DNA from 2 places in the Paenibacillus sp. MAH-35 genome. Region 2 is predicted to be linked to the other one. Evidence: predicted binding sites of a transcription regulator. Region 2 holds the regulator's gene; the other holds the start of a gene.
What was found. The regulator Rex, encoded in region 2, represses fermentation and respiration genes when NADH is low (regulators of the CRP and FNR family bind a similar motif). The targets are predictions, from matches to a motif close to TTGTGAAATATTTCACAA.

Region 1 (7,542 bases), on a different contig from region 2:
GGCCAAATCGTGTTCGTACGCAAATTCCATACGATGCGCAGGAACCCGCGCACCGTCCTGCCATACCAAATTGACGATCTCGGCATCGGAGAACACCATATCGGCGCCCACTATATGCTTCATCATCGTCTCGATATGGGAAGGGACAAGAAGGTCGTCGTCATCGCAAGGCATGATATACTCCCCATCCGCGTATTGGAGCCCGATATTGCGTGCCCGCACATGCTTCCGGTTCGTCTCCAGGTTTACGATCCGAATGTCCAGCTCCGGATACAAGCTGCAAACCGGCTCGACCGGGACGCCGTTGTCGTTCACGACGACTACCTGCAGCCGTTTATAGGTTTGGCGGCTGACCGCCTCCAGCAGTTCCCCTAGCTCGCCAAGCCGGTTATAAGTCGGCGTTAATACGGATACAAGTGGCAGCATCGCAGATCCCCCGTTCCTTTTCTTATCTTCCGAGCAGAATGCTGCTATTATACCATAGCCAGACCGGAGACGGGACGGAACGAACGGTTCTAGATAGGCAGAGTCCCGGCTAGCCTACGATTTCTTTAATTTTCAGCGCGCTTGTTTTGCTCAGATCGATAAATTCGGTATCCAGCGATACGAGCGGACTGGTCGGATAATTGGCGTTGATCAGCACGATCTTCCCCCGCCGTTCATCGGTTAAAATGATCTCGCTTCCGACCTGGGCGGACATCAGCCGATTCAGGAACGTCATGCCGATCTTCGAATCGAACCGGTTCTGTAATATATCCGCATGCAGCTTCTGAATAACCTCATAAAAAGGAAGTGCAGGGCACCCCGGGCGATCGGTCGTCATCGTTAAGTATACGTCCGCTAAAGCGACGATTTTGCTGAACAGGTGGATATCCGCGCTTTTGAGCTTGGACGGGTAACCGCTGCCGTCCTCACGCTCATGATGCTGCAAGGCGACAAGCGCCACGCGGGGATCGAGTTCCGACTCTTTGAGCAGCTCGTATCCGATGACGGTATGCTGTTTCATAATCTCGAATTCGTGCGGCGCCAGTTCCGTCGTTTTGTTCAGCAGAGCGCTGGGAAGCTTGACCGTACCGATGTCGCACAGGCTGGCGGCCATCGCCAGAGTCGACACTTCCTTCTCTTCCAGCTGCAGCCAGCGTCCCAGCATCGCGGCGATAAACGCAGTGCCGATACTATGCTTGAAGCGAAAATCGCCCTCCGCCTTCAGCTCGGCGAACAGCTTGTAGATGTTTCGGTTTTGCGTCGCTCCCATAATCGCCGGCAGTAAGTTGGACTCCATTTCGGAAACAGGAATAGTTCCGGTATGCAAAACGCATTTCTCAATTTCCTGCATTTTGGCATCCGCCCGTTTTACAAACTCGACCGTATTGTCCGCCGCTGGCCTGACCTCGGCAGCTTGCTTGGCCAACTCCGCAGCAGGCTGATCTTCCTTCCATACCAGTCTGGAATCTTCCTTCGGCTCGACGGGTACGGCGCGAATATCAAACAAATCGATTTGGAAGTTTTGCAGCTTCTCGATATGTCCTTCGGTAAGAAGCGTATCCACAGGAATGAGCATCATTCCCTTGGCGCTTATCACATTATGTAGCAGTTTTTTTCCGATCAAGTCTTCATATCGGTCGTACCGCATATCCGGATACTCCTCCTCGAAAATAGTGAAGAAATCGCTTACATTGCGGAAGCTACAGTCGCCAAATGACAGACGCATAAAAGAATCCCAACTTCAAAGAAGCCAGGACCGGTTTTATAACGTGAATTATAAAATTTCCCTATGCTTCGGCAGCCCAGCCGCCATCGGTTTACAACCGGAAGGCCTGCAGCTTTGCGTCCCTACCTTTCGATAAGTTTGCCTTTTCGACTATATTCCCCATCATAATCCATTCGGCCAAGAAAATCTATCCTTTCTTTGGCTGTTTTTGGTTATAAAGCCTCTGTTCAATAGGACCAATAGGCCATTATGCGATTAGTTTCCGCCAGTGAAGCGGATGGGGAAGCGATCGGGTAAGGGGGCCCAAATAATTAAACCTATGCAAGACTCACCTCCGACATCTTTTATTTTCCCCAGTTTTTTAAGCCGCCGGGCCCGTTTCGTATCCCAAAGCCTCGCTGAAGCGGAGTTCAAAATTATTTTCAAAAAAGGTTTACCCTTGTGATTTAAATCACATGTTATTCGCAAAACATGTGGTACATTAAAGACGTGGAAAGGAAAACCAAAGAAAGCGAAAAAACAAGCAGGTGATACCCACAAAGCAAACAGCAAGCCTATCACCGGCGAGAAGAGCGCACAAGAAAGGAAGATGCGTCATGCGGCACTTGAAACCGGCCATGCTTCGATCCCGATCCAGCCGACAGCGAAAACCGACCGATAAGTGAATCTTCTCGGAACTAGAAAGGTTCACGCCAACGGTGCAAGAGTATAACAGCAATTCATTCAACATCAACATCGATCCAAAACCTTTTTTACACCCTAGATTGTGAAAAAGTTCACATTATAATCCCATGAGGAGCTGATTACCATGTTGTTCAAATTTTGGAGAGAAAATCGTTACGCCGCTGCCATGCTGCTTATCATCCGGTTGTACCTTGGCTGGGATTGGATGACAGCCGGCTGGGGGAAATTGACCGGAGGGTTCGACGCCGGAGGGTTCCTGAAAAACGCCATTGCCAAGCCGGTAGTCGATAAAGCGACAGGCGGCGCGATGTACCCGACCTTCACCGCGTTCCTTGACAACTTTGCGATGCCGAACGTGAAACTGATCAACTTCCTGATCCCGCTCGGTGAGTTCCTGGTCGGACTCGGCCTTATCGTAGGGGCCCTGACGACAGCCGCCGCCTTCTTCGGACTGATGATGAACTTCATGTTCCTCTTCGCCGGAACGGTAAGCACCAACCCTTGGATGGTTCTGATCGGTACGATCGTCCTGGTCGGCGGAACGAACGCCGGCAAATACGGAGTCGACTACTACCTGATGCCGCTACTTCACAAAGCCGCTGCTCACTTCAAAAAAGACAAAAAAACGAAAGGCGGAACGCTCGGCGGCACTCACACACCACTGAACGCGTAACCTGAACGGTAAGCCAAAAATCGCCCCCGCTGCCATCACAGCGGGGGCGATCTTTGATGTTCCGGTTTCCCGGGTAACGGCGAGCCGGTTATTTTAACACAAACTCCGTGCGGCTATACCCTTCCCTCGTCTTGCGCACTTCGAGTACGGCGGGGAACGCGTCCTTCAGCTCCTGCACGTGAGAGATCACGCCGATCGTCCGGCCCGCCTTTTGCAGGTCGACCAGTGTGGCGACCGCTTTGCCGAGCGATTCCTCGTCCAGCGAGCCGAAGCCTTCGTCGATAAACATCATTTCGATCGTGACACCGCCCTGATGAGACTGGATGACATCGGTCATCCCCAGCGCCAGACATAGGGAAGCGTTAAACTTCTCGCCGCCGGACAACGTTTTGACATCGCGGTTTTGCCCCGTATAAGCATCGTAAACGTCGAGTCCAAGGCCGCTTTGCTTGCCGCCCTTCTCCAAGCGGTCGCTGCGCTGCAGCATAAACTGTCCGTTGGACAAGTTCGATAGCCGGGCATTTGCCGCCTGCAAGATCTGCTCCAAATATTCGATCAGTATGTATCGCTCAAACGATATCTTAAGCGGGTTGTCGCCTTTGATCATCTGGTACAGGTCCATCACCTGCTCGAGACGCTCTTCGAGCTCGCGGGCTTTGCCTTGCGCCGCCTCGATCGACCGTCTCAGCCGCTCGGCCTCCTGGCGGTACCGCTCGGCCGTCTGAATCTCGGCCAGCACCTGCTCCAGCTCGCGCTTCTGCTCCGCCAGCGCTGCGCTCATCGCGCCGGTGTCGGCCGGTTCGCGCCCGGCAAGCTCCCGCTCCAGCTCGGCGATCTGATCCGCCAGCGCCGCGACCGATTGGCGGAATGCCTCGATCCGTTCGCGCAGCGCCAGGCGCTCCGCCTCCGCCAGCCTCGCCTCCACATATTCGGCCGGCGAAGCGAAGCCGCTCTCCGCCAGCTCCAGCCGGAACCGCTCCCCGGCCTGCCGCAGGTTGCTCTCCGCTTCTTCCAGCTGCGCGGCCATCTGGACTTCGCCCGCCTTCTCGGCGGCGAGCTTCGTCTGCGCCGCTTGCAGCCGCTGCTGCGCTTCCTTCCAGGCTGCTTCGAGCTTGGCGACGAACGCGCTTTGCGCTTTCATCCGCCGCTCCAGCAGATCCGGCGACCGCAGCTCCTCCGGAATGCGCTCCAGCTCTTTCGCGAGCAGCGACTGCTTCGAGCCGCTCTCCACCGCAAGCTGCTGCTGGCGCTGCTGAAGATCGTCCTTGCCCTTTTGCTGCTCATCCAGCTTCCGGTCCAGCAGGGCTTCTTCCTGCCGCAGCGCCGGCAGCGAAGCGGCAAGCTGCTTCAGCTTGTCCGTCTCCGCACGAAGCTTTTTGCCCTCGGCTTCCAGCCGTGCATATTGCTCTGCCAGGGCTGCCGGCTCGATGCCGTGCTCGGACGCCTCCTTCGCCCCGGCGTCCCAGCCGGTCCGCGCCGCCGCCGCTTGCGCCTTCGCCGCGCTGAACTCCTGCTCCGCATGGCGCAGCGACTCTTTCGCCTGCTGCAGCGCTTCGCGCGACGGAATCACCTCCCCGGCGGCCGCTTTGCTCGGATGATCGGCGCTTCCGCATACCGGGCAAGGCTTGCCGTCGTGCAAATGCGCCGCCAGCAAGCTCGCCTGCCCTTCGATCCAGAGCGTCTCGAGCCGGTCGTGCTCCGCCCGCATCCGCCGAAGCTCGCGCTCCTGCTCGGCTTCGAGCCGGCCGAGCTCGCCGAGCCGCTTCTCGAGCTCGCTCAGCTCCTTCAGCAGCCGCGCCTGCTGCCGCATGCGATCGAGCGCCTCGAGCCGCTCCGGCAGCGCCGCCGTCTCGGCTTCGGCCGCGTGGCGCCGCTCGGCGCACGCCCGCTTCGCTTCGCGGACGCCGGCCAGCGCCTCCTCGGCCGCCGCCAGCTTCGCGCGGCCGGCCCGCTCCTCGCCGGCGAGCCGCTCCGCTTCGCGCCGCAGCGCGTCGAGCTGGCGCACCGCCGGCGTTAGGTCCGCGAGCCGCTGCAGCTCGCGCTCCGCGTCCTTGCGCTCCGGCTCGCGCGCCTCCTCGCCGCGGTAGCGCGCCTCCGCTTCCGCGAGCGCGCTTGCCGCCGCGGCCGCGTCCTGCTGCTTCGCGGCGAGCTGGCGGCGCTTCGCCTCGGCGTCCCGCACCGCCTTCGCCGCCTGCTCCGCGTACGGCTCGAGCCGCGCCGCCCGCTCGGCGAGCGCAAGCCGCCGCTCGCGCTCAGCCACATCCTCGCGCTGACGCTCCAGCTCCTCGCGCCTTGCGCGCTTCTGCCCGAGCTCGGCGAACCGGCCGTTCAGCAGCAGCGCCTCGCGGAGCTCGTCCTCCCGCTTCTCGAGGCGGGCCGTCAATTCGCCTTTGCGCTCGGCGCCTGTGCGGGCAAGGCCGTCATAATACGCGGCTTCCTCCGCCAGACCGTCCATCACCTGCGACGCGTTGCAGGTCGGCTGGCCGAACGTCGCGGCAAGCCCGCTGCCCTCGCGAAGCGGCATCGTCTCCTGCGTCTGCTTCAAGTACACGTCGGCCTTCGACGCCGCTTCTTTATAAGCGTCCTTCAGCTCCCGGTGCTTCTGCTGGAACCGCTCCTCCAGTCTCTGGTACAGACCGGTCCGGAAAATGCGCCGGAGTATATCCTCCTTGTTGTCGGTATCGGAAGTGAGCAGCTTGCGGAATTCTCCTTGCGGCAGCATGACGATCTGACTGAATTGCTCCCTCGTCAGCCCCAGGATCGTCTCCAGCCTCGCATTCACTTCCCCGACGGTGAACCGGTCGACGCACGGCGTTTCTTGGCCCTCTGTCGTTTCGTACAGCTCCGCTTTGCCGCCCGTTTCGCTTTTGTTCGCCCCTTTCCGGTGAGGCAATTGTCTAAAGATCCGGTACGTCCGCGCGCCCGCGGCAAACTCGAAATCAACGGCGGTATGCGTTTCATCGTCGGCAAAATGGCTGCGCAGCATCCGCGGCTCCGCGCGGTCCTCTCCGCTCGCATAACCGTACAGCGCAAAACAGATCGCATCGAAAATCGACGTTTTCCCGGCGCCGGTATTACCGGATATAACGAACAACCGCCGATCCTCCAGCCTATGGAAATCGACCGTCTCTGAATCGCGGTACGGACCGAACGCCTGCATCGTCAGCTTGATCGGTCTCATACGGCGTCCCCTTCCTCTTTGAACACTTCTCCATATGTATCGGCAAACAGCAGCCGCTTCTCCTCTTCGAGCGGCTTGCCTTTCACTTCCTCGTAAAAGGCCGCAAACAGCGCGACCGGATCGGCTTCCCGCCGCCGCTCCGGCGTATTGCCCGTCCCTTCGGCCGTTTCAGCCGCATCCCTGACTCTGACTCCCTCGGGCCTTCGCTCGACGTGCAGCGCATTCGGATAAACCGCCCGTACTTTCTCCATCGGAAACAAAACCGGGTTGTCGTTCGTCAGTGTTACAAATACGTAATCGTCGCAGACGGAATGAGTCTCGATGTCCTGAATCGTTCCCGTTATCCGACGCATATCCCTAAGCGGGACCAGCTCGCGCCGGTCGATCGCCGCCGTGCCTTGCGCGTCCAGCTCGACTACGTAAAAGCATTTGCGGTGCGACTCCTCGGAGATCGAATATTTCAAGGGCGATCCTGCGTACCGGATATTGTCCTGCAGCACGTAGTGCGCCTGATGCAAATGGCCGAGCGCCGTATAGTGGAAAGGCCGGAAATATTCCGCCCGCACATGCTCCGCCCCGCCGATCGAGAGAGGACGCTCGGAATCGCTCGTATTGTCCTGCGGCTCGCCGCCGGGCGTGACGAAGGCGTGTCCGACCAGCACGTGGCGCGCTGCTGGGTCCATCGACGCCTCGATCCGTGTAACAATCGCCCGCATCGCCTCGTCATGGGAACGAATCGACTCGTCCCCGTACAGGTGCCGGACCTGAGCCGGGTCGGCGTACGGAACGAGATGAACGTGCACGTCCCCGTATTCGTCCCGCAGCACGACGGGACGCGGTTCCGCCCGCAGCTGACCGGCCAGGTGCAGGCCGCGTCCTTCCATGATCCGGGTCCCGAAGTTCAGCCGGTCCGGACTGTCGTGATTGCCGGATATGGCCAGCACCGGCGTATTCAGGCCGATGACGATCCGCTCCAGCAGCTCGTCCAGCAGGTCGACCGCCTCGGTCGGCGGCACGGCCCGGTCGTACAGATCGCCTGCGATGATGACCGCATCCGGCTTCTCGCGCTCTACCGTATCCACGAGCTGCCGGAGCACGTGTCTCTGGTCTTCTGTCATATATACGCCCTGCACCAGCTTGCCCAGGTGCCAGTCGGCGGTATGTATCAATTTCACGAATCGTTTCCCCCTTGCCTGCTTACCTTGATCTCCTTACTAAATTCGGGATAAACCGGAAGATTCCTGTCCGGACGGGCCAAATTGGGTATCGCCAATTGTTGCATATTTGGGATAA
Region 2 (7,542 bases):
AAGTGGGGCACGGTCGGACGGATGATCATGACATGGGTCATCACGATCCCGATCAGTATGGTGCTCGCTTTTCTTGTGTACAAGGTGTTGTTCTGGCTGTTTTAGAGTCATGATGCGGGCTGTTCCCTTCCCTGGGAGCAGCTTCTTTTGTTTGTTGAGGGAAGCCGGGGTTATTGGATCAACACTCACTCTTCGCTTTTTTCTTTTTCCCTATGCGATAACAGATTTCCAAACCCAAATATAAAAAGAAAGACTCCTCCGCTTGAAGCGGATGGAGTCTAAGAAAACGGTAAAGATGGAACAGATCAGCGCATGCGGTTAAGCAAGCACCGTATGGTGACGCCAAGCACTGCGCACAGGGAGCTGCGCGTCTATGCTCACACGGCCAGCGTCAGATGCCGCCTTCGATAGATCGCCAGCGCAATTCCTAAGACAGCGAATTCGGCAACCGTATGTGTAAATCCATAGCTGACGAGCGGAAGCGGCATCCCTATCAGAGGAACGAATCCGATCGACATCAGAACATTGTAACCCAGCTGAAAACCGAGGATCGTAGAAATACCGGCAAGAAGCGTCCGGCCGAACGGATCGGATACGCTGCAGGTCGAACGGATCAGCGCACCTATAAATCCGGCGCATCCCAAAGCAATGACAATTCCCGCAAGCCATCCGAATTGATGGACCAGAAATACGTATACCATGTCGTTATGCGCTTCCGGCAGACGTAAGGACGTATGTGCGCCGTTTCCGAACCAGCCTGCCGACTGCAAAGCCTTTTGAATCTGAACATTCATATATCCGGCGCCAAGCGGGTCCCGGTTCGGATCGAGATACATGCTCCATTTATCCACTAGGTACGGTCTGGATTGCACGGCGACGACAAGAAAAGTGCCGAGCGGCAGCAGCGTTTGTGCGATCACCCGTTTCCATTTTCCTGTAACCGAGCCAGCCATGACCAGCAGGGCAGTTAAGTACAGAACAAGACCCGGAATTTTTCCCAGACTTCCGTAGAGCAGCAGCGGCACCAGCACCAGAATCGCTGCCGTAGTCAGCCAAAAGTACGGCTTTTTCGCACGTTCGATCAATATCCCCGGAGCCGCTGCAATCCATAAATAGGTGCTTAACCAGGCCCAATCGAGGCTGATCCAGCCTAGATTGATGTACGTCGGCGAGCCGTTTACGGCGGCTCCAAACCAATGACAGCCGACCATCCCGCCAGTTGCGGCGGCATAAAGCGCCCAGCTGTATCTTTGTATCGCACGTGGTTGAATGAAGTACAGGAGGCCCATAATCAATAAACCGCAAGCGACGGAAACCAGCTTTTTTTCTCCTAAAGGAAACCGAACCGTCATACTGTTATCGATATGATACATCGCGAATACACCTAATACCGCAAATAACAGTCCCCCGATCATGAGCGGCCAATTCATTCTAGGTTTATGTACCGCATGCAGATCTTTACCGACCTTGACCGGATCTCCCATTCGCCCGATCGCATACCGTACGGCTTCCTCCCGGTGATGACCCGCTTCCTCCCGTTCCATCACCAGTTCCTCCAGATGGCTCTCGAGTTCTTTGCGAATATGCGGGTGGACTTCCTTCGCTTTAATCTGTGCGCATACGGAGCGGAGATAACTCCGAATCAATTCGTGATCCCGAATCATGGTTAAGCTCTCCCCTCCTTTAATACGAGATCGACAGCGCTGCGGAATACGTTCCATTCCGACTTTTTATGCTCCAGCTGTTTCTGGCCCGGCGGTGTGATCCGGTAATATTTCCGCTTGCGGCCGTTCACCTCGTTCCAGTAGGCGTCCACCCAGCCTTCCGCTTCCATCGCGTGTAGAATCGGATACAAGGTACCCTCCTTCAAAGCAAATACGCCTTCCGACCTGCGTTCCAGCTCCTTCAACAGCTCGTAGCCGTACAGATCGTGGCGGTTCAGCAGCGCCAGTATCATCGTGCCCGTGCTGCCCTTGAGCAGTTCTTTGTTCAATCTGTCGCCTCCTCTGTACCTAGGTATTCTATACATAGATTTACTATGCATATGTTTACTAGGTATAAGTGTACAATAGGTGTTCCTATTTGTCCAATGGACGCTTCCTTCCACATACAAAACACGCTAACGCGCAATTTCATACACCTCCTTCCGGCGGTATCCCTAAAGATAAGTACGATTATTTCGTCCGAACAGTCAATTTGCGATTTTTTGAGCCTACATAGAAAAAAGACCTCAGCCTCCACTATACTGTGGAATTTGAGGTCCTTTTGTTTGGAAATCGGGACGTTCCCGTGTCATGTGAACACTTTGGGACAGCCCTTCTTACTCCGAAATCTCATCCTTTCCCTATCAGAAGTCCCTATAATGGAGTGCGGCTGATCCGGACGGTCCTTTGACGTGCAAACCCATTACGTTGGTGCGTGGAAGATAACGGGAGCCTTCGCTCCAGCCGGTCGTTGATGAGGTTATGCGGGAATAGCTCGACTCCAAGTGCAACCAATCCCGTAAACTAGTTTCTTGCGAACCGAGCGCGTTTGGGCTTCGCTGTGACGACATGCGGATGGGCTACCTAACCATACGATAAGCAACGATAAGCAACGATAAGCAGCTAGCGACACATTAGCCGCCCCGACAAGCAAGGGGTGCCCTTACCCGCTTTAGTTATGGGGAAGAGCCTCAACCTTCCGATCTTTTTAAAAATGCCTGCGTCTCCGCAGGCATCCGCAACTCCACACTCCGTCTGTGACCATCAGCAGCCTCGCCTTGCCTCAATCCAAATAATAAGCCAAGCTCTGCAGCTCGGTCGTAAAATCCGCATGATGAACGCGAATCTCGTTCGGCACCTTAATAATGACCGGCGCGAAGTTAAGAATCGCTTCCACCCCGGCGTCAACGAACTGGTTGGCGACCAGTTGCGCTTCGAACGCCGGGACGGTAATGATGCCGATCCGCACCTTGTGCTCCCGGACCGTCTCGTTAAGCACCGTCATGGGCTGGACAGTCAAATTGTTAATATGCTCGCCGAGCTTGTCCGGAGAGCTGTCGAAGACGGCTACGATCTTCATATTGTCTTTCAGGTAGGCGTTGTAATTGCACAAAGCCCGGCCCAGGTTTCCGGCTCCGACCAGAATGACCGGAATAATCTGGTCCAGCTTTAAAATTTGGCGGATTTTCTCGATCAAATAGACGACGTCATAGCCGATCCCTTTTTTGCCGAATTCCCCGAAGTAAGCCAAATCTTTGCGGATCTGCGCCGGATTCAAATCGAGCTTTTGGCCCAGATCCTGCGACGAGACCATCTGCACGTTGCGCCGGCTAAGCTCATTCAAAAAACGAAGATAAACCGGGAGACGGCGGACGACCGCCTCCGAAATTTTCGGTGTCTTCATCCGTTTTCCTCCCCCATCCAATCTGATATTCGCGGTACCAACTGCTGTGTGCTCAAATGTTCGATTTTCGGACCGGGCAGCGAATACAAAAAGTTGCGGCCATAGGAGGTTTCCAGTACACGCGTATCGTAAATCACGACGACACCGCGGTCTTTAGCCGTCCGAACGAGACGTCCGAAGCCTTGCTTGAAGCGGATGACCGCCTGCGGCACCGACAGCGCCGTAAACGGGTTCAGGTTGTTCTTTTTCAGCTGCTCGCTTTTGGCTTCGACCAGCGGGTGATTCGGAGGCTGGAACGGAAGTCTGACGATCGCCAGACAAGTCAGCGCCTCCCCCGGAATGTCGACGCCTTCCCAGAAGCTGCTCGTGCCCAGCAGAACACTGGACGACTGCGAGCGGAACATCCGGATCAGCTTGCTGCGGTTGCCGCTGTCGACGCCTTGGCCGAGCACCTGAATGCCGCTCGGCTTCAGCCGCTCCTTCAACTCCGGATGAATTTGCTTCAGCATCCGGTGCGAAGTGAACAGGACGAGCATCCGGCCCTTCGTCTCCTTCGCCACATCGGCCAAAGACCCGACAAGCGCCCCGAGGAACACTTCGTCCGCCGTCGCCCCTTTGACGCTAGGGAAATCCCGCGGAATCAGCACAAGCGCTTGCTTGCGGTACTGAAACGGCGATGCAAGCTGCACCGTCTTCACCTTCTCGGTATCCGACAACGGCTGCAAGCCCAGCTGCGAGGCGCTGTATTGAAACGTTTTGTTAACCGTTAAAGTCGCCGACGTTAATACGACACTGTCCTTCGCCTCGAAGAAGTGCTGCTTGAGCAGATGACTGACGTCGAGTGGCACGGCAAACACCTGGAGCGACTTGCTCTTGAAGTACGGAGCGGCCTCAAGCCAGTACACGTAATGCGGATCGGGCATCTGCATAAAGAACCGGAGCACGTCCCGGTGCCGCAGCAACGCTTTCACCGACCCCGACAAGTCTGTCAGCACGCTGCTCGTCGCAAACTCGTCGGTTTCCTCCTTCAGCTCGGTAACAAGCCGTTCCAGCTTTTTGCCGATCTCGGTCGCTTCGAGGTAAATGTTCTCTTCGATCACAAGCAGCGAGCTCCACGCCTTCGGCAGCGCTTCCGGCTTGAGACGGAGCACGAGTTGTCCGCTCTCGGTCCCTCCGCCGTCGTTGCGCTCGGAGACGAACATATACAGCAGCTCGGTCAGCTTGTCCCACTCTTCCTTAATGCGCACCATGCGCGGATAAACCGACTCGATCGTCTGGTTCCAGTCAGCGGCCTTTTGCTCCGAGCCGCGCTGCAGCCTGAACTGAAGCGAGGGCAGCTGGCCGTTCTTCGCATCCTTATACAGCCACAGCAGCGTGTTTACCAGGGAGGCATAATGCAGATCCATCCCCAGATGTTTGCTCGCCACTTCCTCGAAATGATGCGCTTCATCAATGACGAGCTGCTTGTAGGCCGGCAGAAGCCGGTTTTCCGCCTGAATATCGGTAAACAGCAGCGAATGATTAGTAATGACCACGTCCGCAATATTCGCTTCATTACGGGCGCGGTGGTAAAAACATTTTTTGAACCAGGGGCACATCCGGTTCAGGCACGAATCGGTGTCGCTGCCGACCGTCTGCCAAAATTCGGCCCCGCGCCCGGCGAAATACAGTTCCTCGTCGTCTCCGTGGTTCGTCTCCGAAAGCCATACGACCATCTGGGCCGCGGTGATCCGGTCTTCCTTCTCGCTGGCAAAGTCGCGGTTGTACAGCTTCTGCTCGAATTTGCGCAGGCATAAATAATGGCTCCGCCCCTTAAGCACGGCCGCCCGGAACGGTACCGGAAATATATCCTGAAGCAGCGGGATGTCCCGCTGACGGAGCTGCTCCTGCAAGTTGATCGTGTGGGTGCTGACGATCACTTTCTTGTCTTCCTTGATGCCGTGGTACAGGGAAGGAATCAAGTATCCGAGCGACTTTCCCGTGCCGGTTCCCGCTTCCACCATCAGATGGCGGTCGGACGAAAACGAGCTCTCCACCTCGCGGATCATATGCTCCTGCGCTTCGCGTTCTTCGTAGTGCTCGAACTTGCTGCGCAAATTCGTCTTGATTTTATCGTAAAACTCGTCGAACGACTCGTTTTTGCCGATTTGAGGCGAACCTTCTTCCTCACGGGCCGGCTTCTCCTCATCCCAGTCCCCGACATTCAGCACGTATTGACGAAAATACCGGTTCGTCTCGGGGTCGATACTGACTGCCGATTCTTTGCGCACCCGCATCTCCTGCATAAACCAGCCCATGTCCGAAGGATCGGACTCGAACAGCTGAGCCAGCTTCTGAACGGTCAGCAGCGGCAGCGTATCGAACCGCTCCAAACATTTGAGCCAGATAAGCGCCGTCACTTCAGCGTCGCTGTCCGCCTGGTGCGGACGATCGTGACCAAGCCCGAAAGCGGTGCTCACCATCGACAGTTGAAGGCTCGTCAGCGAAGGGAACAGGATGCGCAGGAAGGGAATCGTATCGATAACCCGCCCGTCAAAAGGAAGATATCCGCTTCGTTCGCAAGCGTATCGCAAAAACATATGGTCAAAACCCGCATTGTGGGCCACAAGCGCGCTGTCGGCAAGCAAAGGAAGCATGTCGGACAACACGTCTTCGAGAACGGGAGCGTCCGCCACCATCTCATCGGTGATGCCTGTCAGCTGTACGATAAATTCAGGTATGGATTTATTAGGCCGGACGAAGGATGAATACCGCCGGCTGATGACACCATCTTCTATAACAACAAGACCAACCTGTATGATATCATCCGAAGGTTGGTCTCCCGTTGTTTCAAAATCGATTACCGCATATCTCATCCGGTACTCTTCAATCCCTTCTTCGCGATTCCCTTCTTAGCATACCAAATTATTGCCTAGCCGAAAAGGGAAGCCGAAGCGAGGCTATGATCATTTAATGGATAAATCCTTCTCCGGCGCTTTGGCTTCCGTGATGCGACATGCATATTCCCATGTTGATCATCGGCTCCACGCTGCTCGGATCGGCCATATAGGCCAGTTTGAAGAAATGCTGGGCTTGCTCGATATTGGCGTTTTTGGCATGAATGCATCCCATCGCGTTATACGAGACGGCCTTCATCTGGTCGTGCTCCGTCAGCGAGGTAATAAACCGGAAATGCCGGTACGCTTCGGCGTCGTTTCCTTTGCGCATATGGCCCATAGCCAAGTACAGCCGGCCCAGAATAAACTCGGGGTGTCCTTGGACAACCGACTCGAATTCGCGAACCGCGTTGTCGTACATAAGCAGTTGAAAATAACCCTGGCCTCGCTTGAACGCTTCGGAGGCATCGCTGCCTTCCGGCAAGGCTGGAGAAGCGCCGCTGCTCCCCGCAACGGCCCAACCGGACGATTTCGGCAATGTTTCCAGAAAACGAGCCATCTTCTCCTCGAATTGCAGCCATTCCTCGATAAAGGAATCACTCATCGCTTTTAATACGTCCAGCTTGTTGTGAAGATCCTGCTTTCCCTTGGCGTCGGCAGTCGGGAAATGTTTTATCACGTCGTCTAACGCGTCGTGCATCGAGGCAAACAACTGTTTCAACATGATCTGATCCCACCTTGGCTGAGAAATCGTGCTGCCCGTGCTTAAAGAGGTTGTTCAAAAAGTCCACTTTTGATCACGAAGCAAATCAGGAAGCCTGCTCGACATCGAATATGGAATTCAGCCGGAACTTCCGGTGCTCACGTAAGCTTGCACTTAAAGGATTGTGGAATGTGTTTCGACATTCAGTGTATCGACGACCTTGTTGTCTTCTCCCATAATGGCAATTTTCGGCTTATGAGCTTTCGCTTGTTCGCCCGTCATCAGCGCGTAAGAAATAATAATGACTGTATCGCCCGGATGAACGAGACGAGCCGCTGCACCGTTCAAACAGATGACTCCGGAACCCCGGGGGCCGGGGATGACATACGTTTCAAGGCGGGCTCCGTTGTTATTATCTACAACCTGCACTTTTTCATTAGGTAAAAGTTCGACCAAATCCATCAGATCTTCGTCAATCGTAATGCTGCCAATATAGTTTAAATTTGCTTCCGTAATCGTCGCGCGGTGAATTTTCGATTTCATCATCGTTAAGAACATGCCGGTTCCCCTCCTCAA

Region 1: AC3Y2E_RS01885 (DoxX family membrane protein) is a predicted target of Rex. The motif match lies at 2,476-2,493, and genes of this name have one in related genera.

The regions. Positions count from the first base shown of each region.
Region 1 covers NZ_JBYUPU010000002.1:9,213-16,754, forward strand. The annotation lists gene AC3Y2E_RS01875 (glycosyltransferase family 2 protein) at 1-426, opposite strand, end outside; gene AC3Y2E_RS01880 (HD-GYP domain-containing protein) at 536-1,633, opposite strand; cyclic di-GMP riboswitch class I at 1,779-1,864, opposite strand; gene AC3Y2E_RS01885 (DoxX family membrane protein) at 2,520-3,068, shown strand; gene AC3Y2E_RS01890 (AAA family ATPase) at 3,157-6,249, opposite strand; gene AC3Y2E_RS01895 (exonuclease SbcCD subunit D) at 6,246-7,424, opposite strand.
Region 2 covers NZ_JBYUPU010000008.1:187,496-195,037, forward strand. The annotation lists gene AC3Y2E_RS11340 (inorganic phosphate transporter) at 1-105, shown strand, start outside; gene AC3Y2E_RS11345 (FtsW/RodA/SpoVE family cell cycle protein) at 378-1,664, opposite strand; gene AC3Y2E_RS11350 (PadR family transcriptional regulator) at 1,667-2,029, opposite strand; gene AC3Y2E_RS11355 (redox-sensing transcriptional repressor Rex) at 2,767-3,387, opposite strand; gene dinG (ATP-dependent DNA helicase DinG) at 3,384-6,242, opposite strand; gene AC3Y2E_RS11365 (tetratricopeptide repeat protein) at 6,337-6,987, opposite strand; gene panD (aspartate 1-decarboxylase) at 7,141-7,524, opposite strand; gene panC (pantoate--beta-alanine ligase) at 7,539-7,542, opposite strand, start outside.